DNA from 3 places in the Streptomyces agglomeratus genome. Region 3 is predicted to be linked to each of the others. Evidence: riboswitches for the same ligand, from Rfam matches in the RefSeq annotation. Region 3 holds a riboswitch; each other region holds the start of a gene.
The links. A riboswitch is a leader RNA that binds a small molecule or an ion and turns the genes downstream of it on or off. The one in region 3 is predicted to bind cobalamin.

Region 1 (10,364 bases), 2.2 Mb from region 3:
ACTACGACACCTTCGTCACGAAGGCCGCCGAGTCGCAGCAGTTCCTGTTCCACGCCCTGATCCAGCGCGCGGGCAACCGCTACGGCGCCCCCATGTTCGTCGGCACGTCCAACGCCGTACGCATCAGGGCGCTCAAGCAGATCGGCGGCCTGTACGACTCGATCACCGAGGACATGGCCACCGGCTTCGAGATCCACCGCGCCACGAACCCGGCCACCGGCAGGAAGTGGCGGTCCGTCTACACCCCGGACGTGCTGGCCGTCGGCGAGGGCCCGACCGCGTGGACCGACTTCTTCACCCAGCAGCTGCGCTGGTCGCGCGGTACGTACGAGACGATCCTCAAGCAGTACTGGAGGGGCTACGGCTCGCTGCCCGCAGGCAAGCTCTTCAACTACACAATGATGATCATCTTCTATCCGATGTCCGCCATGAACTGGATTCTGGCGGCCCTCAGCTGCGCGCTCTTCCTGGGCATGGGCGCCTCCGGCGTCCAGATCGACCCGGCGATCTGGATGATGCTGTACGGCAACGCCTCGGCGCTCCAGATCGGCCTCTACATCTGGAACCGCCGCCACAACGTCTCGCCGCACGAGCCCGAAGGCTCCGGCGGCCTGGCCGGCATGGTGATGTCCGCGCTCTCGGCGCCGATCTACGCGCGCTCGCTGATGGACGCCGTGCTGCGCCGCAAGTCCGGCTTCGTGGTGACGCCCAAGGGCGACTCCTCCAGCCCCGACACGCTCTTCGGCACCTTCCGTATCCACCTCTTCTTCATCCTGGTCTTCGGCGGCTCCCTCGGCTCGTCCTTCTTCTTCGGCCACAACCACCCCGCGATGATCACCTGGGCCACGCTCGCCCTGCTGATCACGGCGGCGCCGATCTTCGCCTGGCGCTGGACCATGCGCCAGGAGAAGAAGAACAAGAAGAAGCCGGGCCCGCACGGGTCGCCGCCGAGCCAGTCGCAGCCGCCGGCCGGCCCCCCGCCGGAGACCCACGCGCCTCAGCCCAAGCCCACCTGGGCCGCTTCCGACCAGACCATGCAGATCGCCCTTGGGGGACGTAAGAAATGAAATACCGTCCGAGCCGCCGTGCTCGCCGCCTGGCGATAACGGGTGCGGTGGTGCTCGCTCTGGCGGGGATGAACGGGCCCGCGCTCTACCGCTTCGGCTCGGAGCAGTACCACGACTACAAGATCAACCGGCCCGAGTACAAGGCGGAGAACGGCCACTGGGACTTCCTCGACGTCCCGTCCGAGTTCCGCATCAACACGATCCACGCCGCGCTGCTGCACACCGGCAAGGTGCTGCTCATCGCCGGTTCGGGGAACAACCAGAAGAACTTCGACGCGAAGAAGTTCGAGTCGGTGCTGTGGGACCCGAAGACCGACTCGTACAAGAAGATTCCGACGCCGAAGGACATGTTCTGCGCCGGGCACACCCAGCTGCCCGACGGGAAGCTGCTCGTGGCGGGCGGCACCAAGCGGTACGAGAAGCTCGAAGGTGACGTCACCAGGGCCGGCGGCCTGATGATCGTCCACAACGAGGACCCCGACGCCCCGAAGACGCTGCCCGCGGGCACCATCTTCACGGGCAAGAAGAACGGCAAGACGTACGTCTCCAAGGACCCCGTCCTGGTCGAGAAGGCGAAGAAGATCTTCGACAAGCAGACCGGCCGGTTCCTGCGCACCGAGGCGGGGCTCGGCCGGATCTACGTCGAGGCCAAGGCGTCCGGCAAGAAGTACGAGTCCGGCACCGAGGACAACTACCGGGTCCACGGCCTGACGGGCACCGACGCCAAGAACGTGTACGGGATCGCACAGAAGCTCGCCCTGGACAAGAAGGACTTCCAAGGCATCAGGGACGCCTACGAGTTCGACCCGGTGGCGGAGAAGTACATCACCGTCGACCCGATGAACGAGGCGCGCTGGTACCCGACGCTCACCACGCTGGAGGACGGCAAGGTCCTGTCGCTGTCCGGCCTGGACGAGATCGGGCAGATCGTCCCCGGCAAGGACGAGATCTACGACCCGGCCACGAAGAAGTGGGAGTACACCGGGGTCGTACGGAAGTTCCCGACGTACCCCGCGATCTTCCTGATGAACAACGGCAAGCTCTTCTACTCGGGCTCCAACGCCGGGTACGGGCCGGCGGACGAGGGCCGCGAGCCGGGTGTCTGGGATCTGGAGACCAACACGTTCAAGAAGGTCCCCGGGCTCAGCGACCCGGACATGATGGAGACCTCCGCGACCGTGCGGCTGCCTCCCGCCCAGGACGAGAAGTACATGGTCATCGGCGGCGGCGGGGTCGGCGAGTCGGAGAAGTCCAGCGAGAAGTCACGGCTGGTCGACCTGAAGGACCCGAACCCGCGCTTCAAGGACGGCGACTCGCTCGACCAGGGCACCCGCTACCCCAGCGCGTCCCTGATGCCGGACGACAGTGTCCTGATCACCGGCGGCTCCAACGACTACCGGGGCCGCGGCGGCTCGGACATCCTCCAGGCGCGCCTGTACGACGCCAAGACCGGCAAGTACCGCCGGGTGGCCGACCCGGCCGTGGGGCGCAACTACCACTCGGGCTCGCTGCTGCTGCCCGACGGGCGCGTCATGATCTTCGGGTCGGACTCCCTGTACTCTGACAAGGCCAACACCAGGCCGGGCGTCTTCGAACAGCGCATCGAGATCTACACGCCGCCGTACCTCTTCCGGGACGCGCGGCCGAAGCTGACCGGCGGACCGAAGACGGTCAGGCGCGGCGGTACGGCCACCTTCAAGTCGGCGCACGCCGCGTCGATCAAGGACGCGAAGCTGATGCGGCCCAGCGCCGTCACGCACGTCACAGACGTCGACCAGCGCACGGTGGCGCTGGAGATGAAGAAGACGAAGGGCGGCATCTCGGTCACCGTGCCGAAGAACCGGGCGCTGGTCCCGTCCGGCTACTACATGCTGTTCGTGACGGACGATCAGGGCACGCCGTCCGAGGGCGTCTGGATCGAGGTCCCGTAGGCCGACGGGTACGCGAAGGGGGCCGCCCGGTGTGCCGGGCGGCCCCCTTCGCTTTCCGTGTCGCGTGCGCCGCTACTTCGCGTTGCGGGCCAGTTCGAGCGCGTACTCCTCGTACCACTCGCCGGCCTTCGGGCCGCCCTTGCAGTCGCCGTCGGACTCGCCGGGGCGCTTGATCCACAGGAACGCGTCGACCAGCTCGTCACCGGTCTTGGTGGTCGGCTTCTCACCGAGCGCGCGGCCCGGCGGGTTGCACCAGTTCTCCTCGGGGTCTCCCCCGGTGTACGGACCGTTGCCGTTGCGGCTGGTGTCGATGACGAAGGGCTTGTTGCCCACCTTCGCGGAGAGCTTCCTGCCGAAGTCCTTGCTGACGCGGGTGGTCTGGAAGTTGGAGACGTTCACCGAGAAGCCGTCCGCCTTCGCGATACCCGCCCGCTGGAGCGGCTCGAACAGTGAGTCGGGGGACTTCCAGCCCGCGTTGCCCGCGTCCAGGTACACCTTGGCCTTCGGCTGCTCCTTGAGGCGCTCGACGGCGCCCTTGAGGAGGTCGTACCGCTCCTCGTGGAACTCGTCGGGCGTGCAGCCGTCGACCAGGTGCAGCAGCGCGTCCGGCTCCAGGATCACGGTGGCCGGGCGGTCGCCGATGCCCTTGGCCACCTGGTCGACCCAGGCGCGGTAGGCGTTGCCGTCGGCGGCGCCACCCTTCGAGAACTGCCCGCAGTCGCGGTGCGGGATGTTGTAGAGGACGAGCAGCGCGTCGCGGTCCGCCTTCTCGGCCGCCTCCGTGTACCCCTTGGCCTGGGCCTCGGCGTTCTCGGGACCGATCCACTCGGCGGCCGGCTGCTCGGCGATCTTGCGGATGAGGCCGGCCTTCTCGTCCTCGCCCTTCTTGGCCAACGCAGCGGCCTGCTTGGCAGCGTTTCCTTCCGGGTTGACCCAGTACGGATCGCTCCCCTTCGGCTGCTGCTTCACCGGGTCCGGACTCGTGCCGCCGCCCCCGTCACCGCCGGAGGACGAGCAGCCCGCCAGGAGCAGCGCGGCCCCCACGGCCCCCACCGCGGCCACCCGGACACGCACGCGCCTACGGCCGCTGTAACTGCCGTACATCCACTCCCCCTTGGCTGCACCGAAGATGCACTGAAGACGTACTGAAGATACGAGGACCCCCCGGTCCCTCCCCGGACACATCCGGTCGAAACCATCCTGGCACACCGGGTGCCGCCACGGGAGCGAGGGACAGAGTCCCTGTTGACAGTGCTCAGCCAGGCTGGGACTCTCCGGATGACAACTCCACACACATCGAGGCGACGGTGGACAGGAACCCGGTGCGAACCCGGGACGGTCCCGCCACTGTGACCGTACGCGAGCCCACGGGCCCGTACGGAAGTCAGGAACTGACCCGTCGTCCTCCTGAATTGGGGCGTGGAAACCCCAGAAGGAGGCTCACCGGTATGTCTCTGCACACTGCGCAGCACACCGACACCGCGGCGGTCACGTCCGCCGCGACCACCGCCCGTCACTGGCTGATCATGGCCGCCGCGGCGATCATCGCCCTCGTCGCGCTCTACGCGGTCTTCATGGACAACGGCACCGCCATCGCCGCTACGGGCGACTACCTGCACGAGTTCTCGCACGACGGCAGGCACCTCTTCGGTGCCCCCTGCCACTGATCGGGGGCCGTGCGCACCATGTCAGAACCTGTACTGCCCCTGCTCGGACGCGGGCTGGCGGCGGGCGGGGCAGCCGGCCTTGCCGCCGGCCTGTTCTCCCTGCTCCTCGCCGAGCCCCTGATGGACCGTGCGATCCGCCTCGAAGAGGCACGTTCCGCGGCCGATGAGCACACGCACGGTGCGGCGGCCACGGCCGTCCAGCACCACGAGGAACTGTTCTCCCGCTCCACCCAGCACTTCGGCCTGGTCGTCACGGCGGTCGTGGCGGGCCTCGCGCTGGGCGTCCTGTTCGCCCTCGCCTACGCCCTGGTGCACCGCCGTACGGGCCTCGGTGAGCGGCCGTGGCCGCGCGCCCTGGCCTTCGGCGCGGCCGCCTTCGTGGCGGTCTCGCTGCTGCCGGGACTGCGCTATCCGGCGAACCCGCCGGGGGTCGGCGACTCCGGCACCGTCGCGAGCCGCCAGGCCCTGTGGCTGGCGGCCGTGGTGATCGGCATCCTCGGCATGGTGCTGGCCCGGCAGGTGTACGTACGCCTCGCCGACCGGTCCCTGCCGGTGCGGCAGGTCGCGGTGGCCGTCACGGGGGTCGCGACGCTGGCGGTGCTGTTCGCGCTGCCGGGCAATCCGGACGAGGTCCCGGTGGCGGCGACGCTGCTGTGGGACTTCAGGATGCTGTCGCTGGCCTCGCACGCGGTGCTGTGGGCGGTGTTCGCGGGGGTCTTCGGGGCGCTGGGGCTGCGCGCGGCGACCCGCTCGGTTCCGGCGGCGGAGCCGGTGGCGGCGTAACACCGACCGCACCACCAACCACACCAACCGCACCACCGACCGCACCAACCGCACCGACAACGCCGGGCGTTCAGCCCCGGCCGGCCCCCGTCAGGTACGCCGACACCACGACGTTGGCCGTGTAGGTGCGGGCCTTCTTGTCGTACGTGCCCCCGCAGGTGATCAGGCGCAGTTCCGCCCGGTCGCTCTCGCGGGGGCCGTACACCTTCTGCGGGTCGAAGCGCTCGCGGGTGAAGACCTGGATGTCGTCGATGGTGAACTCCAGGCTCAGACCGCCGGCGCCCGTCACCTTGACCTTCTCGCCGGGACGCGCGGCGCTCAGGCCGTAGAACACGGCCGGCTTGTTCTCGGTGTCGACGTGCCCGACGAGCAGGGCGACTCCCGCCGCGCCCGGCACGCTCCCGCCCCGGAACCAGCCGACCTTCGACGACTGGTGGTACGGCGGCGGATCGACGGCGCCCGACGCGTCGAGACCGCGGGGAACCACCGGGGCCGTGATGCCCAGGGAGGGCACGGCGACGCGCTGCGGCGCCGCGGCGGCCTCTACGGGGGCGTGTGCGGGAGGCAGCGGCACTCCCAGCGGGCGGCCGACAGCGGCCACGTCTCCGGTGGTGGGCGCCGAGCTGCCGCCGGGGCCGTCGGTCACCTCCCGGCCCCACAGCCACAGTCCGAGCAGCAGCACCGCCCACGCGACGCCGGTCAGCAGCCGTCCGCCACCGGCCGGCCGGTCCTCGGCGGACATGTCAGTCCGAGTCCGTACGACGGCGACGGCGCACGCTGCGGTAGGCCACCGCGACCGCCGCCGCGCCCGCCAGCACGAGGCCGATCACGGTGTGCGGCGTTCCGGGCCCGCCCTCCTCGGCCGCGGCGACCTCCGCCGTGCCGCCGCCGCCCGCGTGCACGGGTGCGACGGGGGTCTCGTGGTGCGTCGGGTGGTGGGTGGGCTCGTGGTGGTGGACGACCGTGACGGTGCCGCTGGCCCGGCCGCCGCCCTTGCACTTCACCCAGATCTCGTAGTCCTTGGCCTCGGCGTCGGAACGGATGCGGGCCTCGGCGAACAGGTCGCCGCGGTCGGCCGCCGGGTTGAAGTGCGCGGGTGAGGCGAACGCCTCCGACGTACCGGTGGCCTGCCCGCCCTTGCACACGTCGACCCGCAGATCCACCTCCCCGCCCGGAGCGATGGTGGACGGAGTGACGAGGACCTGGCCCTCGGCCTCGTTGTCGGCATGGGCGGCGGCTGCGGGCGCGATGACCGCGGCAGCCGCCACGCCGGCACAGAGCGCGAGCTGAAGTGAGCGCATAGTGAACCTCCTGGTACTACGAAGATTCACCGGTACGGCCGGTTTCCGCATCTTCAGGAGCGCTTCACTGCTCCGTACGGGCCCCCGGGCGGGAGCGGACCGCTCAGATCCGGTCGACGAGGTCCGCGATCGAATCGACGATCGTCGAGGGGCGGAAGGGGTAGCGGTCGACGTCCGCCGGCCCGGTCAGACCGGTCAGGACGAGAAACGTCTCCATGCCCGCTTCCAGCCCGGCCAGGACGTCCGTGTCCATCCGGTCGCCGATCATCGCGCTGGTCTCGGAGTGGGCGCCGATCGCGTTGAGCCCGGTCCGCATCATCAGCGGGTTGGGCTTGCCCGCGAAGTACGGGTCCTTGCCGGTCGCCTTGGTGATCAGCGCGGCGACGGCGCCGGTGGCCGGCAGCGGGCCCTCCCGGCTCGGGCCGGTCTCGTCGGGGTTGGTGCAGATGAAGCGCGCACCGGCGTTGATGAGCCGGATGGCCTTGGTGAGCGCCTCGAAGCTGTACGTACGGGTCTCGCCCAGGACGACGTAGTCCGGGTCGTGGTCCGTCAGGACGTAACCGATGTCGTGCAGCGCCGTCGTCAGTCCTGCCTCGCCGATGACGTACGCCGTGCCGCCGGGCCGCTGGTCGTCGAGGAAGCGGGCGGTGGCGAGCGCCGAGGTCCAGATGTTCTCGACCGGCACGTCGAGGCCCATCCGGAAGAGGCGGGCGTGCAGGTCGCGGGCGGTGTAGATCGAGTTGTTGGTCAGCACCAGGAAGGGCCTGCCCGACTCGCGGAGCCGCTTGATGAAGGCATCGGCGCCGGGGATGGGCGTTCCCTCGTGGATGAGGACGCCGTCCATGTCGGTCAGCCACGATTCGATCGGCTTGCGCTCTGCCATGTGCCGGACTCCTGCCGTACGCAAAAAAACGCTGGGGGCGCCCGGACCACACCGTCCGGGCGCCCCCACCTTAATCAGGCCGCTGTGATCCTCACCCCGTCGATCACCCAGTACCAGTTGTTGCTGCCGGTGTACCGGAAGCGGAATCCGACGCTGGTGGCGCCGGACGGGACGCTGAAGGTCAGCGTCTGTGGCTGCGAGACGACGTCCGCCGTGTACGACTTCACCGCGACCGGTGTGCCGCCGTTCCAGGAGACGAGGATCTGGGCGCTCTGACTGCCCTCCTGGCGGTAGAAGGTGGTGAAGTCGAGCTTGACGGTGGCCTTGCCGCCCACGGCGTGCGCCGGGGTGACGAGCGTCGAGTCGTACGTACCGGAGAAGCTCTTGTCCGCCCACTCGTCGGAGTCGGCGACCGCGAAGACGCCGCGCGAGCGCACGTTGAGCTCGCGGGACTGGTCGCGCTGGGTCCTGGACCAGAACTCGTCGGTGGCGAAGGACCAGCCGCGCCACTCGGTCGTGCCGCCCGTGCCCATGGCGTTGTTGATGACGGACCATCCGCTGGGCGCGGTGTGCGTGAAGCCGAGGACTCCGGCCGGGATGCCGGTCTCGTCGACCCGCCCGGAGAGCGAGGGGTACAGGGCGTCGAAGGGGTCGGCGGACCGCTCCTGGATGGGCTTGCCGTCCAGGCCCCAGGCCGGGTCGGGGACGATCCCGAGCTGCTTGAAGACGGTGGCGGAGACATCGACGAGCCTGGTGTCGACGGGCCGGGCACCGGCGGCGATCCCGGGGCCCTGGGCGAGGACGAACGTACGGCGCTCCTCGATGGCGCTTCCGCCGTGGCCGCCCGCGTCGGTGTGGCCGTGGTCGGTGGTGACGATGACGGTCCAGCGCTCGGACGCGTACGTCGGGCGGGCCTTGACGGCGGCGAGCAGCCGGCCGACGTAACCGTCCTGCACGTCGATCGCTTCGAGGTACTTCGGGCTCGCGGCTCCCGAGTTGTGGCCGACGATGTCGGTCTGGCCGAAGTAGACGAAGAGGACGTCCGGGTTCTGGTTCCGGATGACCGACTCGGTCTCGGTGGCGATGGCGGCGTCGTGGCCGGTGTAGCCGTCGGCGTCGCCGTCGAGGACGAGCTTGGCGTCGGCGCCGGGGGTGACCGTCCCCTGGGTGTCGAGCGGCTTCCAGTCGACGGCGGCGTACGTGGAGAGGCCGGGGCGGAGCTGGGCCAGGCGGGCGAGGAAGCCGGGGTACTTGGCGTAGTTCTTGCCGGTGAAGGTGTTGTCCTTCACGCCGTGCTTGTCGGGCCAGACTCCGGTGGAGACGGTCGACCAGCCGGGGCCCGAGGAGGTGGCGGCCATGGGGTTGGCGTACAGCAGCGAGGTGCCGTACGTGCCGTTCGCCATGAGGGACTTGAGGTGCGGGGCCCTGGCCGCGTCGATCCTGTCGTGGCGCAGGCCGTCCATACCGATCACGAGCACCTTGTCGGTGCTGGTGCCGTTGGGGAGAGTGGGCGCGGCGGTGGCCGCGTGGGCCGGGGCGGCGGTGAGCGGTCCGGCGGCCGCGACGGCGGCCGCCGCTGTGCCGGCGGCGAGGACGGAACGTCTGGGTATACCTCGGGACATGTGATCCTCCAGGGAAAACACGGGGGGCTGGACCAGACCCGTTACCTTTGCGTGATAACGGAGGCCGGTCCAGACCCTCGCAGTCAAGCTTGGCCGAATGGTTACTGATCAGCTTCCGGTGGCCGACTTCCAGGCGTCGATGTAGTCGTCGAGATGGGCTTCGATGTCCTTCCAGTCCGGCTCGAAGATCTCGACTCCCTTGATGATCCCGGCCAGTTCGGTGGCGCCCGGCCCGGTCGCCCTGATGTCCGTACGGGCCGGGAAGCCGCCGCCGATCTCGCTGACCTGCTGCTGCGCGCCCTCGGTGAGCATGAAGTCGAGGAGCTTCCTGCCGTTCTCGGTGTGCGGGGCGTCGCTGACGAGTCCGGCGGCGTACGGGAGGGCGAAGGTGGTGGGCCTGCCGCCTTCCTTCGCCGGGAACCAGATGCCCAGGTTCGGCATGGACTTGGACTGCGCGAAGTTCATCTGTACGTCGCCGTTCGCGACCAGGATCTCCCCCTTGTCGACCTTCGGCGCGAGCTTGGAGGTGGAGGAGGACGGTCCGACGTTGTTGGCCTGGAGCTTCTTCAGGTACGCCATCGCCGGCTCCTTGCCGCCGAAGTCGTGCATGGCCTTGATCACGACGGCGGTACCGTCGCCCGCCACGCCGGGCGTGGAGTACTGGAGCTTGTCCTTGTAGGCGGAGTCGAGCAGGTCCTCCCAGGTGGTGGGCGCTTCGGCCCCCTTGAGCTCCTTGGTGTTCCGGATGAACCCGAAGTAGTTGTTGACGACGGAGGTCCACTTGCCGTCGGCCGATTTGCCTGCGGCGGCGACCTTGTCGGCGCCCTGCGGCTCGTACGCCGTCAGCAGCCCTTTCTGGTCGGCCTGCTGGATGAAGGGCGGGAGGGTGACGATGACGTCGGCCTGCGTATTGGACTTCTCGCGGACGGCGCGCTGCACCATCTCGCCGGAGCCGCCCTCGACGTACTTGACCTTGATGCCGGTCTTCTTCTCGAAGTCCTCGAAGACCTGGTCGTACCAGCCGTCACCGTTCTCGCCCTTGAGGCCGTCGGCGCTGTAGACGGTGACGGTCTTCGCGTCGGACGCGGTGGACGGGCCGCCGCAGGCGGA
Region 2 (10,364 bases), 2.1 Mb from region 3:
GTGTGCGTGTACGTGTGCCGGACGGCCCGCGGCTCAGGCCGTTCGGGCCGTACAGATTGCGCTGGCGAGCCGGCACAGGTCGACGTGCAGGCGCGCCACGAGCAGCACGGTGCTCGGCGTCGTCTCACTCACGTCGTGGGGAACCATGCGGTCATCGTATAGATTCCCGGCCCACTTGCCGGTATGTGATCTCACATTGTGGGCGAAATGTGCTCGTCACTTGGACACCGGTAGATAGACGACGGTCGGCGAGCCGGTCGTCGGATGGATGCTGACCTCGGCGGACACCCCGTAGACGGTGTGCAGGAGGTCGGTGGTGAGGACCTCTTCGGGGGTGCCGGACGTGACGACCCGGCCGCCGTCCAGGACGTAGATGCGGTCGCAGTAGTACGCCGCGAGGTTCAGGTCGTGCAGGGCGAGCAGGTTGGTCGTGCCCAGGTCGCGGACCAGGCTGAGGATCTCCAGCTGGTAGCGGATGTCCAGGTGGTTGGTCGGCTCGTCGAGTACGACGAGGGACGGCTGCTGGACGAGGGCGCGCGCCGTCAGTGCCCGCTGGCGTTCGCCGCCGGACAGGGACGGGAAGGCGCGCGCCGCGAGGTCCGCGATGCCGACGCGGGCGAGGGCGTCCCGTACGAGGGTGTCGTCGGCGGCCGTGTCCTGTTCCCAGAAGCGCTTGTGCGGGGAGCGGCCCATGGCGACGACCTCCCGGACGGTCAGTTCGAAGCCGCCCTGTCCGCCGTCCTGGGGGACGGTCGCGATGCGCCGGGCGCGGGTCTTGGGGCTCATGGCGTGCAGGTCGTCGCCGTCGAGGAGGACGCGGCCGTGGGTGGGGCGCAGGGTTCCGTACACGCAGCGCAGGAGGGTCGTCTTGCCGCTGCCGTTGGGGCCGACGAGCCCGACGGTCTCGCCGTCGGCGGCGGTCAGGGTGACGTCGTCGACGAGGTGGCGGCCCCCGATGCCGTACGAGAGCCCTTCGGCGGTGAGGGTCGTCATGCGGGGGCTCCTTCGGTCGTGCCGTACGCCCGGCGGCGCAGCAGCCACAGGAAGAAGGGGCCGCCGGTGAGCGCGGTGAGTACGCCGACGGGGATGTCCTGGGGTGCGGCGACCGTACGGGCGGCCAGGTCGGCCAGGACGAGGAAGGCCGCGCCGCCGAGCGCGGCGACGGGCAGCAGCCGGCGGTGTCCGGCGCCGACGGCCATGCGGGCGGCGTGCGGGACCATCAGGCCGACGAAGCCGATCGCGCCGCTGAAGGCGACGAGTACGCCGGTGAGGAGCGAGGCCAGGACGAACACGGCGGCGCGGAAGCGGCCGGTGTCGAGGCCGAGGACGGTGGCGCCCTCCTCGCCGGCCAGGAGCAGGTCGAGCGGCCGGGCGAGGGTGACGAGGAGGGCTGTGCCGAGCGCGAGGACGGTCGTGGGGAGCGCGAGCATGTCCCAGCGGGCGCTGCCGAGGCCGCCGAGGGTCCAGTAGAGGATTTCCTTGAGGTGGTCGGCGCGCGCGGAGGTGACCATCAGCAGGCTGGTCAGGGCGGACAGGATGTAGGAGACGGCCACTCCGGCGAGGAGGAGGCGTCCGGTGGTCATGGCGCCGCCGCCGCGCGCGAGCGCGTGGACGAGGACGAGCGAGGCGAGCGCGCCCGCGAAGCCGGCGAGCGGGACGGTGACGGTGGTGGCGAGGCCGGCGCCGATCCCCAGGACGATGACGCCGACCGCGCCGACGGAGGCGCCGGAGGAGACGCCGAGGAGGAAGGGGTCGGCGAGCGGGTTGCGTACGAGGGCCTGGAGGACGGTGCCGATGACCGCGAGCCCGGCGCCGACGACGGCGCCGAGCAGGACGCGGGGCAGCCGTACGTCGAGGACGATCGTGCGGTACGGGCCCGCGTCGGCGGCGCCGGTGACGATCTCCAGGACCTGCGGGGCGGGGATGCGTACCGAGCCGAGGGCGAGTCCCGCGACCGCCGCTGCCGCGAGGAGGGCGGCGAGCGCGGCGACGAGGAGGGTGTAGCGCAGCCGCCCGCGGGCGGCGGGGGTCTCGCAGCTCACGTCCGTGCCCGCTACTTCTTCAGCTCGGGGTGGAGTTGGCGGGCGAGCTTGTCGACGGCGGCCGGGGCACGTACGCCGAGGACCATGTCGGACAGGGGCAGGACGGCGAAGCGCTTGTTCTTGACGGCGGGGACGTCGGCGAGGGCCGGGTCGTCGAGGAGGCGCTGTTTCTTCTGGGCGACGGTGGTGCTGCCGTAGTCGAGGATGACGATGGCCTCGGGCCGGCGGTCGACGACGGTCTCCCAGGAGGCGTCGGCGAAGGGCTTGGGGAGGTCGGCGAAGACGTTCTCGCCGCCCGCGCGTCCGACCATCTCGTGGCCGATGCCCGCTCCGCCGACGGTGGAGGCGGTCTTGTCGCCGCCGTCGTAGACGAAGACGGAGACCGGGTCGACGCCGGCGAGCTTCTTCTCGGTGGCGGCGTTCACCGCCTTGGCCTCGTCGATCCAGCGCTCGGCGCGGCCGGCGACGCCGAAGGTGCGGCCGACCTCGCGGATCTCCTGGTAGAGGGCTTCCATCGAGGTCTTGCCGTCGGCGCAGTACTCCGTGTTCAGGCGGGAGTCGATGCCGGACTTCTTCAGCGTGTCGCGGCTGCGGCCGTCGCCGGGCGAGAAGGCGGAGGCGTAACCGCCGTACACGAAGTCGGGGTTGGCGGCGAGGAGCTTCTCGTACGAGGGGTACTCCTTGGCGAGCACGGGGGTGGCCTCGTACTGCTTCTCGTACTTGGGGAGCACCTTGTCGTCGAGGTAGGCGGTGCCGACCAGGGACTTGGCGAGGCCGAGCTCCAGCATGACCTCGGTGACGTGCTGGTTCATGGTGACGACGCGGGTGGGCGGTGCCTTGTAGGTCGTCTTCACGCCGCAGTTGGTGACGGTGTACGGGAAGCGGGGGGCCGCTTTCGCGGCGGTCTCCGGTGCGTCGTCCGCCGTGGTGCAGGCGGTGAGGGGGAGCAGGGCGGCGGCGGTTGCGGCGACGGCGGGGAGCGCGCGGCGGGAAAGCCAGGTACGGCCGGACACGGTGGTGCCTCCTCCGGGGGATTTCCTCGTCCCCTGGTCGGTGGTGCGGAAGGCGGCAGGTCAGTTCCTGGCTTCCAGGCATGGCGATGGCCGTGGCGGTCGTCATGACTGGTCACAGTGGCGGGACCGTGCCGGATTCGCACCGGCTTCCTGGGTCCTGCCGCCCGGGTCGTGCACAGTCTGTCACTGCGTCCCGTGTGGAGATCATTCGGGCCGGAGCCTTACGGCGCAGTGGCGGGGCCGGGCTACGCCTCGACCTTGACCTCTTCCTCCGTGATCACGCCGTCCACGATGCGGAACGAGCGGAACTGGAAGGGGCCCGCGTCGTCGGTGTCGGCGGTGGAGACCAGGACGTAGTGCGCGCCGGGCTCGTTCGCGTAGCTGATGTCCGTGCGGGACGGGTACGCCTCGGTCGCCGTGTGCGAGTGGTAGATGATCACGGGCTCTTCGTCCCGGTCGTCCATCTCGCGGTAGAGCTTGAACAGGTCCGAGGAGTCGAACTCGTAGAACGTGGGCGAGCGGGCGGCGTTCAGCATCGGGATGAAGCGCTCGGGGCGCCCGGACCCGGCCGGTCCCGCGACCACGCCGCACGCCTCGTCGGGGTGGTCGGCGCGGGCGTGCGCGACGATCTGGTCGTACAGGGCCTGGGAAAGGGTCAGCATGGGCCCCAGGATAAGCAAAGGGCCCCGCCCGTACCGAGGGATGGTACGGACGGGACCACATGCTGGGATCAGCTCTGCTCGGCGGCAGCCTGCCCGCTGTTGCGCTTCTTCAGCACCAGCCAGGACACGCCCAGCAGCAGCGCCCACAGCGGCGCGCAGTACAGCGAGATGCGCGCGTCCTTGTCGACGCCCATCATCACGATGACCATGCCGATGAAGAGCAGGGCGAACCAGCTCGTGTACGGCGCTCCCGGGGCCCGGAAGGAGGACTTCGGCAGCTCACCGCGGTCGGACTTGGCCCGGTAGCGGATCTGGCTGACCAGGATCATGATCCAGGCCCACATGCCGGAGATGGTCGCGAAGGAGACGACGTAGTTGAACGCCTCGCCCGGCCACTGGTAGTTGATCCACACGCCGACCAGCATCAGGGCGGCGGAGAAGGACGTGCCCACGAGGGGCAGGCCGTTCTTGGTCAGCTTGGTGAAGAACTTCGGGCCCTGGCCGTTGAGCGCGAGGTCGCGCAGCATGCGGCCGGTGGAGTACATGCCCGAGTTGCAGGAGGACAGGGCGGCCGTGAGGACCACGAAGTTGACGATGGCGGCGCCGACGCCGAGGCCCATCTTCTCGAAGGCCGCCACGAACGGCGAGACGCCCGGCTGGAAGTGGGTCCACGGGACGACCGACAGGATCATGATCAGCGCGCCGACGTAGAAGACGGCGATGCGCCACGGGACGGTGTTGATGGCCTTGGGCAGGACCGTCTGCGGGTCCTTGGCCTCGCCCGCCGTGACGCCGACCAGCTCGACGGCGAGGAAGGCGAACATGACCAGCTGGAGGGTCATCAGCGTCTGGCCGATGCCGTTGGGGAAGAAGCCGCCCTGGTCCCAGAGCATGGTGACCGAGGCGGTGTCGCCGGCGTCGGAGAAGCCGAGGGTGAGGATGCCGGCGCAGATGAGGATCATGCCGACGATCGCGGTGACCTTGATCATCGAGAACCAGAACTCCAGCTCACCGAAGAGCTTGACGGAGATCAGGTTCACGCAGAAGAGGAGGACCGTGAAGATCAGGGCGAAGACCCACTGCGGCTGATCGGTCCAGCCGTCGGTGCCCTTGGTCCAGTACTGCATGTACTCGGAGGCCGCGGTGACCTCGGTGATGCCGGTGACGACCCAGAAGAGCCAGTACGTCCAGCCGGTCACGAAGCCGGCGAAGGGGCCGACGAACTCGCGGGCGTACTCCGAGAAGGAGCCGGAGACCGGGCGGTACATGAGGAGCTCACCGAGCGCCCGCATGATGAAGAAGATGACGAGGCCGGCCATGGCGTAGGCCAGGATCAGGCTGGGGCCGGCGATGGAGATGCCCTTGCCCGCGCCGAGGAAGAGGCCGGTGCCGATGGCGCCGCCGATCGCGATCATCTGGATCTGACGGGCCCCGAGTCCGCGCTGGTAACCCTCGCCGGATGTCGCGCCTTCGGCCTCACTGCCGTCGTGCTGCTTGTCGACCTGCACTGAGGTCATGGTGTGTCGCGCCTTTCTCCATGCCGATCCGGCCTTGAACGGCTCGGATCGACTGTGACGATCCTTTGAGGGGCTCGGCCCCCGGATGTGGAATGGAGTTGCGTGCCGGGGTCAGCCGGCGTCAGCGCCCCCGGGGACAGGGGTGGCGTCCCCGGGCGGTCGTGAAGATTTATCACGCCCGCAACAGTGATCCACTGCGCCCAATGTGGCGCACACCACGGGAAAAATGGGACAAGTAACGCCTGGAGCCCCAAAGGGACCCCAGGCGTTAATCCGATCGTTATCCGGATTTGAGTGTCCGTTGAGCGAACGCCATGAGTGATATGTCAGGACAGGTCAGGGCATATTCAGGGCATGAGCGTTTCGACGAGGCTCTCCTGGAGCGCGCCGAGCCACAGGTACGCCATCACCATCGGCTTGCGCGGATCGGAGTCCGGCAGCCGGTACAGCTCCCCGTTCTCGTCCTCGTCGGTGACCTCCAGGCGCGTCCCGATGGTCAGCCGCAGATCGTTGAGCGTGCCGAGCCAGCGCTTGCACTCGTCGTCCGTGAGCTTGAGTACGGCGCCGCCCTCGCCCCCGGTGGCCAGCGTGTCGAGGCTGCGGACGACCGCGAGGGCGTCCTCCCGCTTGCGCTCGCGCAGGTCGTTCTCGGTGAAGCGCCGGAACTCGGCGGAGTTGGCGCGCACCTCGCGCTCGTGCGCGTCGTCGGGATCGGCCTGCGGATCGCCGTACGCGTCGGGGAAGAGCCGGGCGAGCGCGGGGTCGGACGGCGCCTCGCTGGGGCCCTGCGCGAACAGCGCGGCCAGCGGGTCCTCGCCCGCCGCCGGCTGGTCGCCGGGTCCGACCAGTTCGAGCAGTTGTACGGCCAGGCTGCGCAGGATCGAGATCTCGACCTCGTCGAGCGCGACGGCCACGCCGCCGCCGGGGATCTGCTCGAAGAGCCCGGCCATCAGCCGCGGTCCTGCGTGAGGGTCGCCCAGAGTCCGTAGCCGTGCATCGCCTGCACGTCGCGCTCCATCTCCTCGCGGCTGCCGCTGGAGACGACCGCGCGGCCCTTGTGGTGAACGTCCAGCATCAGCTTGTGCGCCTTGTCCTTGGAGTAGCCGAAGTACGTCTGGAAGACATACGCGACATAGCTCATGAGATTGACGGGGTCGTTGTGGACCAGCGTCACCCAGGGGACGTCGGGTTCGGGGACGGCGGAGGTTTCCTCGGCCGATTCCGGGCGTTCGATCTCTGCGGGAGCCGTACTCACTTGTCCCATGGTGCCACCCGGGAGGGACCCTCGCACAAACGGCCACGTAGAAATCGTCACTCTGACGAGATTGGGGGTAGCATCTTTGCCATGAACACTGCGGACCTTGGGCTGCCGGTGGATGTGCCGTCGACAGCGCTCTTCACCGACCAGTACGAGTTCACGATGCTCCAGGCCGCCCTCCGGGCCGGTACCGCCGACCGGCGTTCCGTCTTCGAGGTCTTCACCCGCAGGCTGCCCGAGGGGCGCCGGTACGGCGTGGTGGCGGGCACCGGGCGGGTCATGGACGCCGTGGAGAACTTCCGGTTCGACGCCGGCGTGCTCGGCTTCCTGCGGGAGCACGCGATCGTCGACGAGCCGACGCTGGAGTGGCTCGCCTCGTACCGCTTCACGGGCGACGTGTGGGGCTACCCGGAGGGCGAGGTCTACTTCCCGGGCTCGCCGATCCTTCGCGTCGAGGGCAGCTTCGCCGAGTGCGTGCTCCTGGAGACCGTGATCCTCTCGATCCTCAACCACGACTCGGCCATCGCGGCCGCCGCCTCCCGGATGGCCGCCGCCGCGGGCGGCCGGCCGCTGATCGAGATGGGCGCCCGCCGTACGCACGAGCTGTCCGCCGTCGCCTCGTCCCGCGCGGCGTACGTCGGCGGATTCACCTCCACCTCGGACCTCGCGGCCGGCTTCCGCTACGGCATCCCCACCGTCGGCACCAGCGCGCACGCCTTCACCCTGCTGCACGACAGCGAGCGCGACGCCTTCCAGGCGCAGGTCGCCTCGCTCGGCAGCGGTACGACGCTGCTGGTCGACACGTACGACGTCGCCGAGGCCGTCCGTACCGCCGTCGAGGTGGCCGGGACGGACCTGGGCGCGGTCCGTATCGACTCGGGCGACCTGCTGCTGGTCGCGCACCGGGTGCGCCAGCAGCTCGACGAGCTGGGGGCCACCCGTACTAGGATCGTGGTGACCAGCGACCTCGACGAGTACGCCATCGCCTCGCTCGCGGCGGCACCCGTGGACGCGTACGGCGTCGGAACGCAGCTGGTCACCGGCAGCGGACACCCCACCTGCTCCATGGTCTACAAGCTGGTCGCCAGGGCCGCATCGGCGGACCCGAAGGCGCCGCTCCAGCCGGTGGCGAAGAAGTCGACGGGCGGCAAGACCTCGATCGGCGGGCGCAAGTGGGCGGCGCGCCGGGCGGACGCCCACGGGGTGGCCGAGGCGGAGGTCGTCGGCACCGGGCCCGTACCGCCGGAGCTGGCCGGCCGGCAGCTCCAGGTCGAGCTGGTCAAGGGCGGCGAGGTCGTGGCGCGCGAGCCGCTGGACGACGTACGCGAGCGGCACATCGCGGCGCGCGGGGCCCTGCCGATGTCGGCGGTGCAGCTCTCCAGGGGCGAGCCGGTGATCCCCACCGAGTACGCATGAACGCCGGGTGAGCGGGCAGCGGCAAGCCAGAGGGCGGGCGCCGAGGGCGTCGCCGACCCTCTAGCAGCCAAAGGCCCCCTGCCGCAAGGCCGTTGGAATCTCTACTCTCGGAACCAACGCCCGCACAACAGGACACGCACCCCCCACCGCCTCATCCCCACCGAAGGGCCCCCGCCATGCACCGCGCCTTGATCGTCGTAGACGTTCAGAACGACTTCTGCGAGGGCGGCAGCCTCGCGGTGGCGGGTGGTGCCGACGTCGCCGCCGCCGTCACCGAGCTGATCGGCGAGGCCCCGGCCGGCTACCGCCACGTGGTCGCCACCCGGGACCACCACGTCGACCCGGGCGACCACTTCTCCGCCACCCCGGACTACGTCCGCTCCTGGCCGGTGCACTGCGTCGCCGGTACGGAGGGCGTGGGCTTCCACCCGAACTTCGCGCCGGCCGTCGCCTCGGGCGCCATCGCCGCGGTCTTCGACAAGGGCGCCCATTCGGCGGCGTACAGCGGCTTCGAGGGCACCGACGAGAACGGTGTCGGGCTGGCCGACTGGCTGCGGGCGCGCGGGGTCACCGAGGTGGACGTGGTCGGCATCGCCACCGACCACTGCGTGCGGGCGACGGCCCTGGACGCGGTCCGCGAGGGCTTCACCACGCACGTACTGCTCGACCTGACGGCCGGCGTGTCCGAGGCGACGACGGAGCGGGCGCTGGAGGAGATGCGCGAGGCGGGCGTGGAGCTGTCCGGGAAGCCGGTGGTCTAGCCGGCCGCCCGGGGGCCCGCCGCGCGCCTCCTAGGCCGGGCGTACGGGTCTGAGCAGCGCCCGTATGGGGTGCCAGAGCTCCACCGTCTCCTGCGGCGCCGTACGCCACAGCAGCCCGTCCGGGTGGTGCAGTACGGCGGTGATCTCGTCCGGCGTCGGCGGGTGCGCGTTGCCCCGCAGGTAGACGGCCCGCAGACCGTGGTTCCGCAGCCTGGTCAGGGCGCGGGCCCGGTTCACCGAGTGGACCAGGACGCGGACCATGCGGCCCTCGGCCTCCGGGCTGGGCAGCGTGAGAGCCACCACCACGCTGCCGCCGGGCAGCCGTACGAAACCTCCACCGGACATGCCGATCAATCCCCCATAAGACGTCGTGTCAACAAGAGCTGGTCAAGAGGCATCTAAACGTGAACGGCCGCCGCCCGCTAGAGGGCGACGGCCGTTCATGCTCTGACCTGCGATGTTACGAACTACTTGGTCGACGGACCGACCTTCACGGTGATCGTCGAGCCGCTCTTGGGCTCGCTGACGATCGAGATCTTGGTGTTGGTGTCAGGGACGTCCACACCACCGGTCGGGTTCTCCTTGTACCAGTACGTCCCCTTGCGGTCGTCGAAGACCGGGACGCCCTTCTGCGACGCGAGCTTCAGCGGCACGTTCGCGCTGTGCAGCGTGAAGCCGTCGGTGCGGTACCTGCTGAAGGTCGAGTCGAAGGACTGGATCTTGTTCCGCAGCAGCTTGCCGTCCGCCCACTTCAGCGGCTTGGCGTGCGCGTCGACCGGAAGGATCAGGCCCTTGCCCGGGTGGGCGCTGGTGTTGTTGTCCTTCTGCGAGGTGTCCCACAGCCAGACCATCAGGCCGTTCTGGTACGGGTAGTGCTCCACCCAGCTCGGCCGCGTGGGGGCGAACCCGAAGTTGTACGGGCCGACCTTCAGCGTCCGGTCGTAGGACACGTACTGGCGGTTCTCGGCCAGGTAGTACTGGTCGTACTCCTTGGTGAAGGACTCACCGACGCGCGTGAAGCCCTTGGCCGTCCAGCCGTTGTCGTCGCCCTCGGCGTTGTCGGTGAACAGCGGCTTGCCGTCGGCGGTCACCGTGATCGCGTCGGCCGCGAAGCCCTTGCCGCCCGCGCCGCCGTCCGTCTGGTAGCGGAAGCGCAGGTCGATCTTCTTGCCCGCGTACGCGTCCAGCGGGAAGGCGAGCTTCTTGTACGCGCCGCCCACACCGGTCAGACCCGGCTTGTCGGCGGCGTCGCGCGGGAGCGCCTTGCCGTCGGCCGTGCCGTCGACGGCGTTCCACGTCTTGCCCGCGTCGGCCGAGACCTCGGCGTACAGCCAGTCGTAGTTCGCCTCGATGTCCCACCAGCCCTGGAGCGACAGCTCGGCCTTGGCCTTGCCGGTCAGGTCCACGGAACGGGTCAGGGTGTTCTTGAGGTCGTCGCCCATGTCGCTCCACCACTGCTTGGAGCCCTCGGCGGGCTTCACGACAGTCGTGGTCACGGGCACCTTCGGCAGCTCGACGACGAGCGCCTGCGGGTTCTTGGTGTTGTACGCCGAGACGCCCAGCTTGTGCTTCGACTTCGTCGCGGCCTTGGCCGTGTCGTAGTCGAGCCAGCCCAGCTGGAGCTTGTCCCAGGCGGTCATGTCGCCGGGCAGGTCGCCGATCTCGTTCTTGCCCTTGCCGAGCCAGGAGCCCGCC
Region 3 (10,364 bases):
CTTGTCGCCGCCGCCCGTGCTCTCCGAGCCGCCACATGCGGCAATGCTGACCATCATGCCCGCGACGCCTATCGCCGCGATGAGCTTGCGCTTCACGCCACCCTCCTCAGGATGCCTGCAACCCCCCTGCCCACCGCGAAGACTTACGACAAGTACTGCCCGGGGGTGGGACCTTGGTCTTTAATGGTTTAGACCAGTACCGGGAGCTTGGCCTAGACCTTTAGGGGTGTCAAGGGTGTATAAGAAGGGCTCTCGCGTCCGTTATCGGACCGACACCTGAGCAAGGGCGACGACCTTCGACAAGGCCGTGCCACCATGTGAGCCGCGACAGTCGGAGGAGCCGGTGACGGCAGCAGCACAGAAGTCGGGAAGGCGGGTCATGGCCACGGACGGGGGCGGCACGGAGGCCGAGGGCACGGCGGCGGCGGCGACGCGCACCGCGCGCGTGCCCAAGTACTACCGGCTCAAGCGGCATTTGCTGGATATGACGGAGACCCTGCCGCCCGGTACCCCGGTACCGCCGGAGCGGACTCTGGCCGCCGAGTTCGACACCTCTCGTACGACGGTGCGCCAGGCGCTCCAGGAGCTGGTGGTCGAGGGCCGGCTGGAGAGGATCCAGGGCAAGGGCACGTTCGTGGCCAAGCCCAAGGTCTCGCAGGCGCTGCAACTCACCTCGTACACGGAGGACATGCGGGCACAGGGCCTGGAGCCCACCTCCCAGCTCCTGGACATCGGTTACGTCACCGCCGACGACACGCTCGCCGGGCTGCTCGACATCTCGCCGGGCGGCCGGGTCCTGCGGATCGAGCGGCTGCGGCTGGCGAGCGGCGAGCCGATGGCGATCGAGACGACCCACCTGTCGGCGAAGCGCTTCCCGGCGCTGCGCCGCTCGCTCGTGAAGTACACCTCGCTCTACACGGCGCTGGCGGAGGTGTACGACGTACGGCTGGCCGAGGCCGAGGAGACGATCGAGACGTCGCTGGCCACCCCGCGCGAGGCCGGGCTGCTCGGTACGGACGTGGGCCTGCCGATGCTGATGCTGTCCCGGCACTCGATCGACGGCAACGGCGAGCCGGTGGAGTGGGTGCGCTCGGTCTACCGCGGCGACCGCTACAAGTTCGTGGCGAACCTGAAGCGGCCGACGGAATGACGGACTGACGCGACGGCACTCCCAGCGCGGCCGGGGGTCCGGGGGTCGCTCCCGGGACAGCACGGCGTGGCGAACCTGAAGCGGCCGACGGAATGACGCGGGCCTGACACGAAGGAGCTCCGGTACGGCCCTGACCTGCAATGGTCGGGCCGTGTCCGTACCGATATGCGGACAGGGGGTTACGGACGACGGTCACAGCACCTAGATTTCGCGCACGTTACGAGAAAGATCGCGCGAGGGGACGGATCGTCATGCCGGAGCCGCAGTCGACAACGCCAGCCCAGGGAAAAGGGGCCCTGTCCCCGAAGTCCATAGCCATCTGGGCCTCGGTGGCCCTGGTGGGCGCCATCGCCTGGGCCGTACTCGCCCTCTCGCGCGGTGAAGAGGTCTCCGCCGCCTGGATGCTGGCGGCGGCCCTCGGCTCGTACGCCATCGCGTACCGCTTCTACTCGCGCTTCATCGCCCACCGCGTCCTGAAGGTCGACAAGAACCGGGCCACACCCGCCGAGCGGCTCGACAACGGTGTCGACTTCCACCCCACCGACCGCCGCGTCCTGTTCGGCCACCACTTCGCCGCCATCGCGGGCGCGGGTCCGCTGGTCGGTCCCGTACTGGCCGCGCAGATGGGCTACCTGCCCGGCACGATCTGGATCATCGTCGGCGTCATCCTCGCCGGCGCCGTCCAGGACATGGTGACGCTCTTCTTCTCCACCCGGCGCGACGGCCGCTCGCTCGGCCAGATGGCGCGGGACGAGATAGGACCGTTCGGCGGCGCGGCCGCCCTGGTCGCCGTCTTCGCCATCATGATCATCCTGCTGGCGGTGCTCGCCCTGGTGATCGTGAACGCGCTCGCGCACTCGCCGTGGGGCGTCTTCTCCATCGGCATGACCATCCCGATCGCCCTGTTCATGGGCGTCTACCTGCGCGTCCTGCGTCCCGGCCGGGTCAGCGAGGTCTCCGTCATCGGCGTCGCGCTGCTGCTGCTCGCGATCGTCTCGGGCGGCTGGGTCGCGGAGTCCTCGTGGGCGGACACCTTCACGCTGGAGCCGGGCACGCTCGTCATCTGGATGATCGTGTACGGCTTCCTCGCCTCGGTCCTCCCGGTGTGGCTGCTGCTGGCGCCGCGCGACTACCTCTCCACCTTCATGAAGGTCGGCACGATCGGGCTGCTCGCCCTCGGCGTCTTCATAGCGCTGCCGACGATGAAGATGCCCGCCGTCACCGACTTCGCGACCAGCGGCACCGGGCCGGTCTTCGCCGGCTCGATGTTCCCGTTCGTCTTCATCACCATCGCCTGCGGCGCGCTCTCCGGCTTCCACTCCCTGGTCTCCTCCGGCACCACGCCGAAGATGGTCCAGAAGGAGACACAGATCCGGATGATCGGCTACGGCGCGATGCTGACCGAGTCGTTCGTCGCGGTGATGGCCATGATCACGGCCTGCATCATCGATCCCGGCCTGTACTTCGCCATCAACTCCCCCGTCGGCGTCGTCGGGGACAGCGTCCAGGCGGCGTCCGAGGCGGTGACGAACCTCGGCTTCTCCATCTCGCCCGAGGCGCTGGCCCAGGCCGCGAAGGACGTCGAGGAGCAGAGCCTGCTCTCGCGCACGGGTGGCGCGCCGACCTTCGCGCTCGGCATGTCGGAGATCTTCTCGGCCGTCGTCGGCGGTACCGCGATGAAGGCTTTCTGGTACCACTTCGCAATCATGTTCGAGGCGCTGTTCATCCTCACCACGGTGGACGCGGGCACGCGCGTCGGACGCTTCATGCTCCAGGACATGCTGGGCAACGTCTACAAGCCGTTCCGCCAGGTCAGCTGGAAGCCCGGTGTCTGGTTCGCCAGCGCGGTCGTCGTCGGCGGCTGGGGCTACTTCCTGTGGGTCGGCGTGCACGACCCGCTGGGCGGCATCAACCAGCTCTTCCCGCTGTTCGGCATCGCGAACCAGCTGCTGGCCGCCGTCGCCCTCGCCGTCTGCACCACGCTGCTCGTGAAGTCCGGCCGCCTGAAGTGGGCGTGGGTCACCGCGGTGCCGCTCGCCTGGGACGTGGCGGTCACGCTCACCGCGAGCTGGCAGAAGATCTTCTCGGACGACGTGAAGGTCGGCTTCTTCGCCCAGCGCGACAAGTACCAGGCCGGCATCGACGCGGGCCAGGTGCTGCCGCCCGCCAAGAACATGGACCAGATGCACACCGTCGTCACCAACTCGACCGTCGACGGCGTGCTGTGCGCGCTCTTCGCGGTCCTCATCGTGGTGGTGCTCGCGGACGCCGGCCGGGTCTGCCTCAAGGCGATCCGCGACCCCGAGAGCGTCAAGCTCCACGAGGCGCCGTACGTCGAGTCCAAGCTGGTCGCCCCCGCCTCGATCATCGCCACCAAGGAGGAGAAGGCCGAACTGGTCGCCGCCGGCGTCGGCCCGGAGGGCGGCAACCGCAAGGAGACGGCGGCCGCCGGGACGGGGACGCCGGAATGACGCTGACGGACGTTCGGCGGGCGGCGGGCCGGATCCGCTGGTACGTCCGCGAGCTGACCGGCGAGTCGGCGTACGACCGGTACGTCGCCCACGCGCGCTCCTGCGACCCCGGGGCGCCGGTGATGACCCGCCGCCAGTTCGAGCGCAGCCGCACGGACGCCCGCGAGGCGGACCCCCGCGAGGGCTTCCGCTGCTGCTGAACGGTCGCCCACGGGCCGCCGCGCCCCATTCGGGGGTACGGCGGCCCGTCGGCGTCAGCGCACCCACTCCTTCAGGGCTTGGGTCTCCAGGGTGAGTTCGACCGGGCCGGGCAGCGCCACCGGCTTGCCGAACGGGACGGTGTGCGCGTTCTCGTACGAAGGCATCACTGGGCGCGAGTGAGCCGTCGGGGCGCGCGGCCCTTGCGGTACGCCTGCACCTTCAGCCCTTGGTCCGGATGGAGCCACAGCTCGGGACGAGACTGCAAGCAGATGCGCGTCAGCCACTGAATGATTCACCCGTGGTCCCCGTCCGGAACAACCCTGCTCCTCAGCCGCCCGTCGATGAGCTCCAGACGCACGCCCTCGGTCGTGCGGGCGAGTATGCGCGTGGCCTCGTCGAACTCTTCGGGGAGCAGGTGGGGCCGGCCGGCGACAGCTGTCATGGGGCGTACCTCCTTGTGCTCACGACGATAGCGGCGCCCTGTGACAACTGCGGTCCCCTTCCCGCGTGACACAACATGTGGGGGGTGCATCATCCAACCGCCCCCACATGTATGCTCATGCTCGCTGTCGCCGCAGGGGAATCCGGTGTGAATCCGGAACTGTCCCGCAACGGTGTGATCGGTGTGCTTTTGTGCACCCGGGAGTCCGAAGACCTGCCGACGGTGTATCCGGCTCGACCGAACCGGATACCGACACGTCCGGGCCTCGCGGTTGGGCCGGTGGACGCTACGCGGTGTGCCGCCCTCGACGGGTGACGTGTGCCCGTACGCCCCCGCTCCCCCGCCGGCCCCGCGCCGAGCGAGGGAGAGCACCCCTGTGACCATCGCGTCAGCCGATCCGGCCACTGCCACGGAATCGACGGAGCCGTCCGACGGGCCCGGAGCCGGGACCGCACTGCTGCGGACCCTCACCGACCTGACCGCCGACCTCCCCGACACCGACCCGGGCAGAGTCGCCGCGGCCGCCCTGCGCGGCCGCAACGCGGCGTCCGACGCGGCAGAGCTGCGGGGCCTCGCCACCGACGCCGCCGCCGGGCTGATCTCCGAGGACCCGGCGTACTCCCGCCTCGCGGCCCGCCTGCTGACCCGTACGATCCGGGACGAGGCGGCGACGCAGGGCGTCCGTACGTTCTCCGAGTCGGTGTCCGTCGGCCACCGCGAGGGCCTGATCGCCGACCGCACGGCCGACTTCGTGAACGCCCACGCGGCCCGCCTCGACGCGCTGGTCGACCAGGACGCCGACGACCGCTTCGGCTACTTCGGACTGCGCACGGTCTACAGCCGCTACCTCCTGCGCCACCCCATCACCCGTCAGGTCATCGAGACCCCGCAGCACTTCATGCTGCGCGTGGCGTCCGGCCTCGCCAAGGACGACTCCCCCCCGGCCGCCGACGAGGTCGCCGCGCTGTACCGCCTGATGAGCCGCCTGGACTACCTGCCGTCGTCGCCGACGCTGTTCAACTCCGGTACGCGCCACCCGCAGATGTCGTCCTGCTACCTGCTGGACTCGCCGCTCGACGAGCTCGACTCGATCTACGGCCGCTACCACGAGGTCGCGCGCCTCTCCAAGCACGCCGGCGGCATCGGCCTCTCGTACTCCCGCATCCGCGCCCGCGGCTCCCTGATCCGCGGCACCAACGGTCACTCGAACGGCATCGTCCCCTTCCTGCGCACCCTCGACTCGTCCGTCGCCGCCGTGAACCAGGGCGGCCGGCGCAAGGGCGCGGCCTGCGTCTACCTGGAGACGTGGCACGCGGACATCGAGGAGTTCCTGGAACTGCGCGACAACACGGGTGAGGAGGCGCGGCGTACGCACAACCTGAACCTCGCGCACTGGATCCCCGACGAGTTCATGCGCCGCGTCGACGCGGACGCCGACTGGTCGCTGTTCTCGCCCTCCGACGTTCCCGAGCTCGTCGACCTGTGGGGCGACGCGTTCGACCAGGCGTACCGCAAGGCGGAGGCCGACGGCCTGGCCCGTACGACCATTCCCGCGCGCCAGCTGTACGGCCGGATGATGCGCACCCTGGCGCAGACCGGGAACGGCTGGATGACGTTCAAGGACGCGTCGAACCGTACGGCGAACCAGACCGCCGAGCCCGGCTCCGTCGTCCACTCCTCGAACCTGTGCACCGAGATCCTGGAGGTCACTGACGACGGCGAGACGGCCGTCTGCAACCTCGGCTCCGTCAACCTCGGTTCGTTCGTTCTCGGGAACGGCGAGATCGACTGGGAGCGGCTGGACGAGACCGTCCGCACGGCCGTCACCTTCCTCGACCGCGTCGTCGACATCAACTTCTACCCGACCGAGCAGGCCGGCCGCTCCAACGCCAAGTGGCGTCCGGTGGGCCTGGGCGCGATGGGTCTCCAGGACGTCTTCTTCAAGCTGCGCCTGCCCTTCGACTCGGCCGAGGCCCGCGACCTGTCCACGCGGATCGCCGAGCGCATCATGCTCGCCGCGTACGAGGCGTCCTGCGACCTCGCCGAGGTCAGCGGCCCGCTCCCGGCCTGGGAGAAGACCCGCGCGGCGCGCGGCGTCCTGCACCCCGACCACTACGGCGTCGAGGTCACCTGGCCGGAGCGGTGGGACGCGCTGCGCGCCCGTATCGCGAAGACCGGCATGCGCAACTCCCTGCTCCTCGCGATCGCGCCGACCGCGACCATCGCGTCCATCGCGGGCGTGTACGAGTGCATCGAGCCGCAGGTCTCCAACCTCTTCAAGCGCGAGACGCTCAGCGGTGAGTTCCTCCAGGTCAACGCGTACCTGGTGGAGGACCTGAAGAAGCTCGGCGTCTGGGACGCCCAGTCCCGCGAGGCGCTGCGCGAGTCCAGCGGCTCGGTGCAGGGCTTCAGCTGGATCCCCGAGGAGGTACGGGCCCTGTACCGCACCGCGTGGGAGATCCCGCAGCGCGGTCTGATCGACATGGCGGCGGCCCGTACGCCGTACCTCGACCAGTCGCAGTCCCTGAACCTCTTCCTGGAGACGCCGACCATCGGGAAGCTCTCCTCGATGTACGCCTACGCGTGGAAGAAGGGGCTGAAGACGACGTACTACCTGCGCTCGCGCCCCGCGACCCGCATCGCCCGCGCGGCCGGCTCCGGCGCGGCTGCCGCGGCCCCCATCCCCGTACAGCAGGCCCCGCCGCCCCGACGCGGACGCGATCGCCTGCTCCCTTGAGAACCCCGAGTCCTGCGAGGCGTGCCAGTAATCATGAGCGAAAACGCTGCAATCTCTAAAAACCTTCTCGACCCGGGCTTCGAGCTGACGCTGCGTCCCATGCGCTACCCGGACTTCTACGAGCGCTACCGGGACGCGATCAAGAACACGTGGACGGTGGAGGAGGTCGACCTCCACTCGGACGTCACGGACCTCGCCAAGCTCTCGCCGGGCGAGCAGCACATGATCGGCCGGCTGGTCGCGTTCTTCGCGACGGGCGACTCGATCGTCTCCAACAACCTCGTGCTGACGCTCTACAAGCACATCAACTCCCCCGAAGCGCGCCTCTACCTCTCGCGCCAGCTCTTCGAGGAGGCCGTGCACGTCCAGTTCTACTTGACGCTGCTCGACACCTACCTGCCCGACCCGGACGACCGCGCGGCGGCGTTCGACGCGGTGGAGGAGATCCCCTCGATCCGCGAGAAGGCGCAGTTCTGCTTCAAGTGGATGGACTCGGTCGAGAAGATCGACCGCCTGGAGACGCAGGCCGACCGCCGCCGCTTCCTGCTGAACCTGATCTGTTTCGCGGCGTGCATCGAGGGCCTGTTCTTCTACGGCGCGTTCGCGTACGTGTACTGGTTCCGTTCGCGGGGCCTGCTGCACGGCCTGGCGACGGGTACGAACTGGGTGTTCCGCGACGAGACCATGCACATGAACTTCGCGTTCGAGGTCGTGGACACCGTCCGCAAGGAGGAGCCGGAGCTCTTCGACGACGCTCTCCAGCAGCAGGTCACGGACATGCTGAAGGAGGCCGTCGAGGCGGAGCTCCAGTTCGGCCGCGACCTGTGCGGTGAGGGCCTGCCCGGCATGAACACCGAGTCGATGCGCGAATACCTCCAGTGCGTCGCCGACCAGCGGCTGGAGCGCCTCGGCTTCCCGCCGGTGTACGGCTCGCAGAATCCGTTCTCCTTCATGGAGCTCCAGGGCGTGCAGGAGCTGACGAACTTCTTCGAGCGCCGCCCGTCGGCGTACCAGGTCGCGGTAGAGGGCTCGGTCGCCTTCGACGACGACTTCTAGACCGCCGTCGGACCGCGAGCGGGCGGTCGCGCCTGGCGTCGTGAAGGACCGTGCCCCACCAGCCGGTGGGGCACGACCTTCGCGGCGCCGTTCGGCTTCTCGGGGGTCTTCGGGCCGCCGTCGGGGCACCGCTCGCAGAGGGTTCACCTGCCGGCCGGTGACAGCACGTCCGCCGCGACGGACCGCCTCACCGGCCGCCGTCCCGGGGCGCTGCGGATGGTCTCGGACCGACGCGGGCGGGGGTTCTCGGCCTGCCTGAGCTGCCGGTCGATCCGGCGTTCCCTGGCGTGGCCGATGAAGGACGGGAGGGTGACGAGAGTGAAGACGACGAGGACCGCGAGGTAGTTCAAGAAGGTTTCCATGGCGTCCACTCTGGTCTTCGGGGCCAAGAAAAGTCAGTGGCAGGACTGTCATGGAACCTCGAATTACTGCCACACTGCACGCATGCTGAAAAACGTTGCCGTGGCACTCGTCGACGGAGTCAACCCCTTCGAACTCGGCGTCATCTGCGAGGTGTTCGGGATCGACCGCAGCGATCAGGGACTTCCCGTCTACGACTTCGCCGTCTGCGCCGCAGAGCCCGGCCCGATAGCCGCCCGTTCGGGCGCCTTCTCCCTCTCCGTGCCGTACGGTCTCGAACGGCTGGAGAGCGCCGACCTCATCGCCGTTCCCGCCGACCAGCACTGCGAGGCCCGCACCTATCCCGAGCCGCTGCTCGACGCCCTGCGCCGCGCCGTCGACCGGGGCGCGCGGGTGCTGAGCGTCTGCTCGGGCGCGTTCGTGCTGGGGGCCGCGGGACTGCTGGACGGGCGGCGCTGCACCACCCACTGGCGGCATTCCGCCGAGCTGGCCCGCCGCCACCCGCGAGCGAAGGTCGAGCCCGACGTGCTGTACGTCGACGAGGGCTCGGTCATCACATCGGCCGGGACCGCCGCCGGGATCGACGCCTGCCTGCACCTCGTCCGCCAGGAGCACGGGTCCGAGGTCGCCAACACCATCGCCCGCCGCATGGTCGTCCCGCCGCACCGCGACGGAGGCCAGGCGCAGTACATCGAGCGTCCGCTCACGCACGTGCGCTGCGACACGGTGGGCGGGGTGCTGGGCTGGATGGAGCGGCATATGGACCAGGAGATGACCGTGGAGCAGCTGGCGGAACGGGCGCACATGTCGCCCCGGACGTTCGCGCGCCGCTTCCTCCAGGAGACGGGCACGACGCCGTACCGGTGGCTGCTGCGCCAGCGGGTGCTGCTCGCGCAGGAGTTGCTGGAGGCGACGGACGACACCGTGGACGCGATCGCGGGCCGCGCGGGGTTCGGGAACGCGGCGGCTCTGCGTCATCAGTTCGTACGGTCACTGGGGACGACGCCGAACGCGTACCGCCGTACGTTCCGGGGACCGGCACTGGCCGCCTGAGAGCAACCCTTCACAGGGCTGCCGTGCGTTCCGGGGAACGCACGGCAGCGGCTCCCTGGAACGCTCGAAAGACGTTCTCGGGAACGCTCGGTTTCGGTTCCGGGGAAGCAAAGTCGACGTTCCCGGGAACGCTCGGTTTCGCTTCCCGGGAACACACAGCCGACGTTCCTGGGAGCGCTCGGTTTCAGTTCCGGGGAGCGCCCGCTCGACGTTCCCGAGAACGCCCACTCGACGTTCCGCGGAACGCGTCAGGAGACGCCGCAGCTCGACGCCGACCAGAAGCGGCTCGCGCGGTGGTCGACGTGGGTGTGGTCGCTGTGGCCCGGGTAGCCCGGACCGAGGATGCCGTTGAAGCCGTGGTTACGGGCCTGCTTGGCCAGGGTGCACAGGGAGTGCGGGCCGGCCCCGAGGTCGGCGGCGTCGCCGTACAGGTGGCGGCTGCCGCTCGCCCCGCCGACCGCGTCGTTGCACGCGTGCGACCGGAAGCCGCTGGTCACGGTGACGGGCTGGTCGCCCAGCGCGTGGCGCAGGGCTTCCAGCTTCCACATGGTGCGCAGGGCGTTGGACTTGGCCGTGGCGGCGCTCACCGCGCCGCCCTCCCAGGTGCTGTTGCAGTCGTTGAGTTCGGCGTAGGTGAAGTGGACGGGCGTGCAGTCGTCGTCCTGGAGCGCGTAGAGCTTGCTGAAGGTGGCGCTTCCCGCGACGCCGTCCGCGGCGATCCCGTACGCGGACTGGAAGCGCTTGACGGCGGCCGTGGTGGCGGGGCCGTAGTCGCCGTCGATGGCGAGCACCGCGCCGTATCCGGGGTAGCCGCCGAGCCGGATCTGGAGCTGGGTGACGTCGGCTCCGGTGGCGCCCTGGGAGAGGGTGCGGGACCAGGTGTAGCAGCCGTCG

Region 1: it holds a riboswitch for cobalamin, as region 3 does, so the genes downstream of both, AS594_RS21865 (CbtB domain-containing protein) here and AS594_RS11975 (ribonucleoside-diphosphate reductase subunit alpha) in region 3, are expected to answer to the same signal.
Region 2: it holds a riboswitch for cobalamin, as region 3 does, so the genes downstream of both, AS594_RS21560 (ABC transporter substrate-binding protein) here and AS594_RS11975 (ribonucleoside-diphosphate reductase subunit alpha) in region 3, are expected to answer to the same signal.

Annotation. Positions count from the first base shown of each region.
Region 1 covers NZ_MEHJ01000001.1:5,019,248-5,029,611, reverse strand. The annotation lists gene AS594_RS21880 (glycosyltransferase family 2 protein) at 1-1,067, shown strand, start outside; gene glxA (radical copper oxidase GlxA) at 1,064-2,998, shown strand; gene AS594_RS21870 (glycoside hydrolase family 6 protein) at 3,071-4,102, opposite strand; cobalamin riboswitch at 4,247-4,412, shown strand; gene AS594_RS21865 (CbtB domain-containing protein) at 4,447-4,665, shown strand; gene AS594_RS21860 (CbtA family protein) at 4,684-5,448, shown strand; gene AS594_RS21855 (class F sortase) at 5,519-6,190, opposite strand; gene AS594_RS21850 (hypothetical protein) at 6,192-6,749, opposite strand; gene AS594_RS21845 (HAD-IIA family hydrolase) at 6,853-7,632, opposite strand; gene AS594_RS21840 (alkaline phosphatase family protein) at 7,707-9,254, opposite strand; gene AS594_RS21835 (2-aminoethylphosphonate ABC transporter substrate-binding protein) at 9,363-10,364, opposite strand, start outside.
Region 2 covers NZ_MEHJ01000001.1:4,947,523-4,957,886, reverse strand. The annotation lists gene AS594_RS47590 (putative leader peptide) at 34-147, opposite strand; gene AS594_RS21570 (ABC transporter ATP-binding protein) at 217-993, opposite strand; gene AS594_RS21565 (FecCD family ABC transporter permease) at 990-2,042, opposite strand; gene AS594_RS21560 (ABC transporter substrate-binding protein) at 2,054-2,992, opposite strand; cobalamin riboswitch at 3,097-3,231, opposite strand; gene AS594_RS21555 (M67 family metallopeptidase) at 3,301-3,717, opposite strand; gene AS594_RS21550 (amino acid permease) at 3,786-5,234, opposite strand; gene AS594_RS21545 (DUF2017 domain-containing protein) at 5,582-6,184, opposite strand; gene clpS (ATP-dependent Clp protease adapter ClpS) at 6,184-6,498, opposite strand; gene AS594_RS21535 (nicotinate phosphoribosyltransferase) at 6,580-7,908, shown strand; gene AS594_RS21530 (isochorismatase family protein) at 8,085-8,669, shown strand; gene AS594_RS21525 (hypothetical protein) at 8,700-9,014, opposite strand; gene AS594_RS21520 (immune inhibitor A domain-containing protein) at 9,137-10,364, opposite strand, start outside.
Region 3 covers NZ_MEHJ01000001.1:2,851,480-2,861,843, forward strand. The annotation lists gene AS594_RS11950 (extracellular solute-binding protein) at 1-96, opposite strand, end outside; gene AS594_RS11955 (GntR family transcriptional regulator) at 380-1,150, shown strand; gene AS594_RS11960 (carbon starvation CstA family protein) at 1,402-3,621, shown strand; gene AS594_RS11965 (YbdD/YjiX family protein) at 3,618-3,821, shown strand; gene AS594_RS47560 (hypothetical protein) at 4,115-4,264, opposite strand; cobalamin riboswitch at 4,376-4,499, shown strand; partial or broken gene AS594_RS11975 (ribonucleoside-diphosphate reductase subunit alpha) at 4,641-7,032, shown strand; gene AS594_RS11980 (ribonucleotide-diphosphate reductase subunit beta) at 7,035-8,057, shown strand; gene AS594_RS45390 (hypothetical protein) at 8,201-8,419, opposite strand; gene AS594_RS11990 (helix-turn-helix domain-containing protein) at 8,502-9,470, shown strand; gene AS594_RS11995 (D-Ala-D-Ala carboxypeptidase family metallohydrolase) at 9,719-10,364, opposite strand, start outside.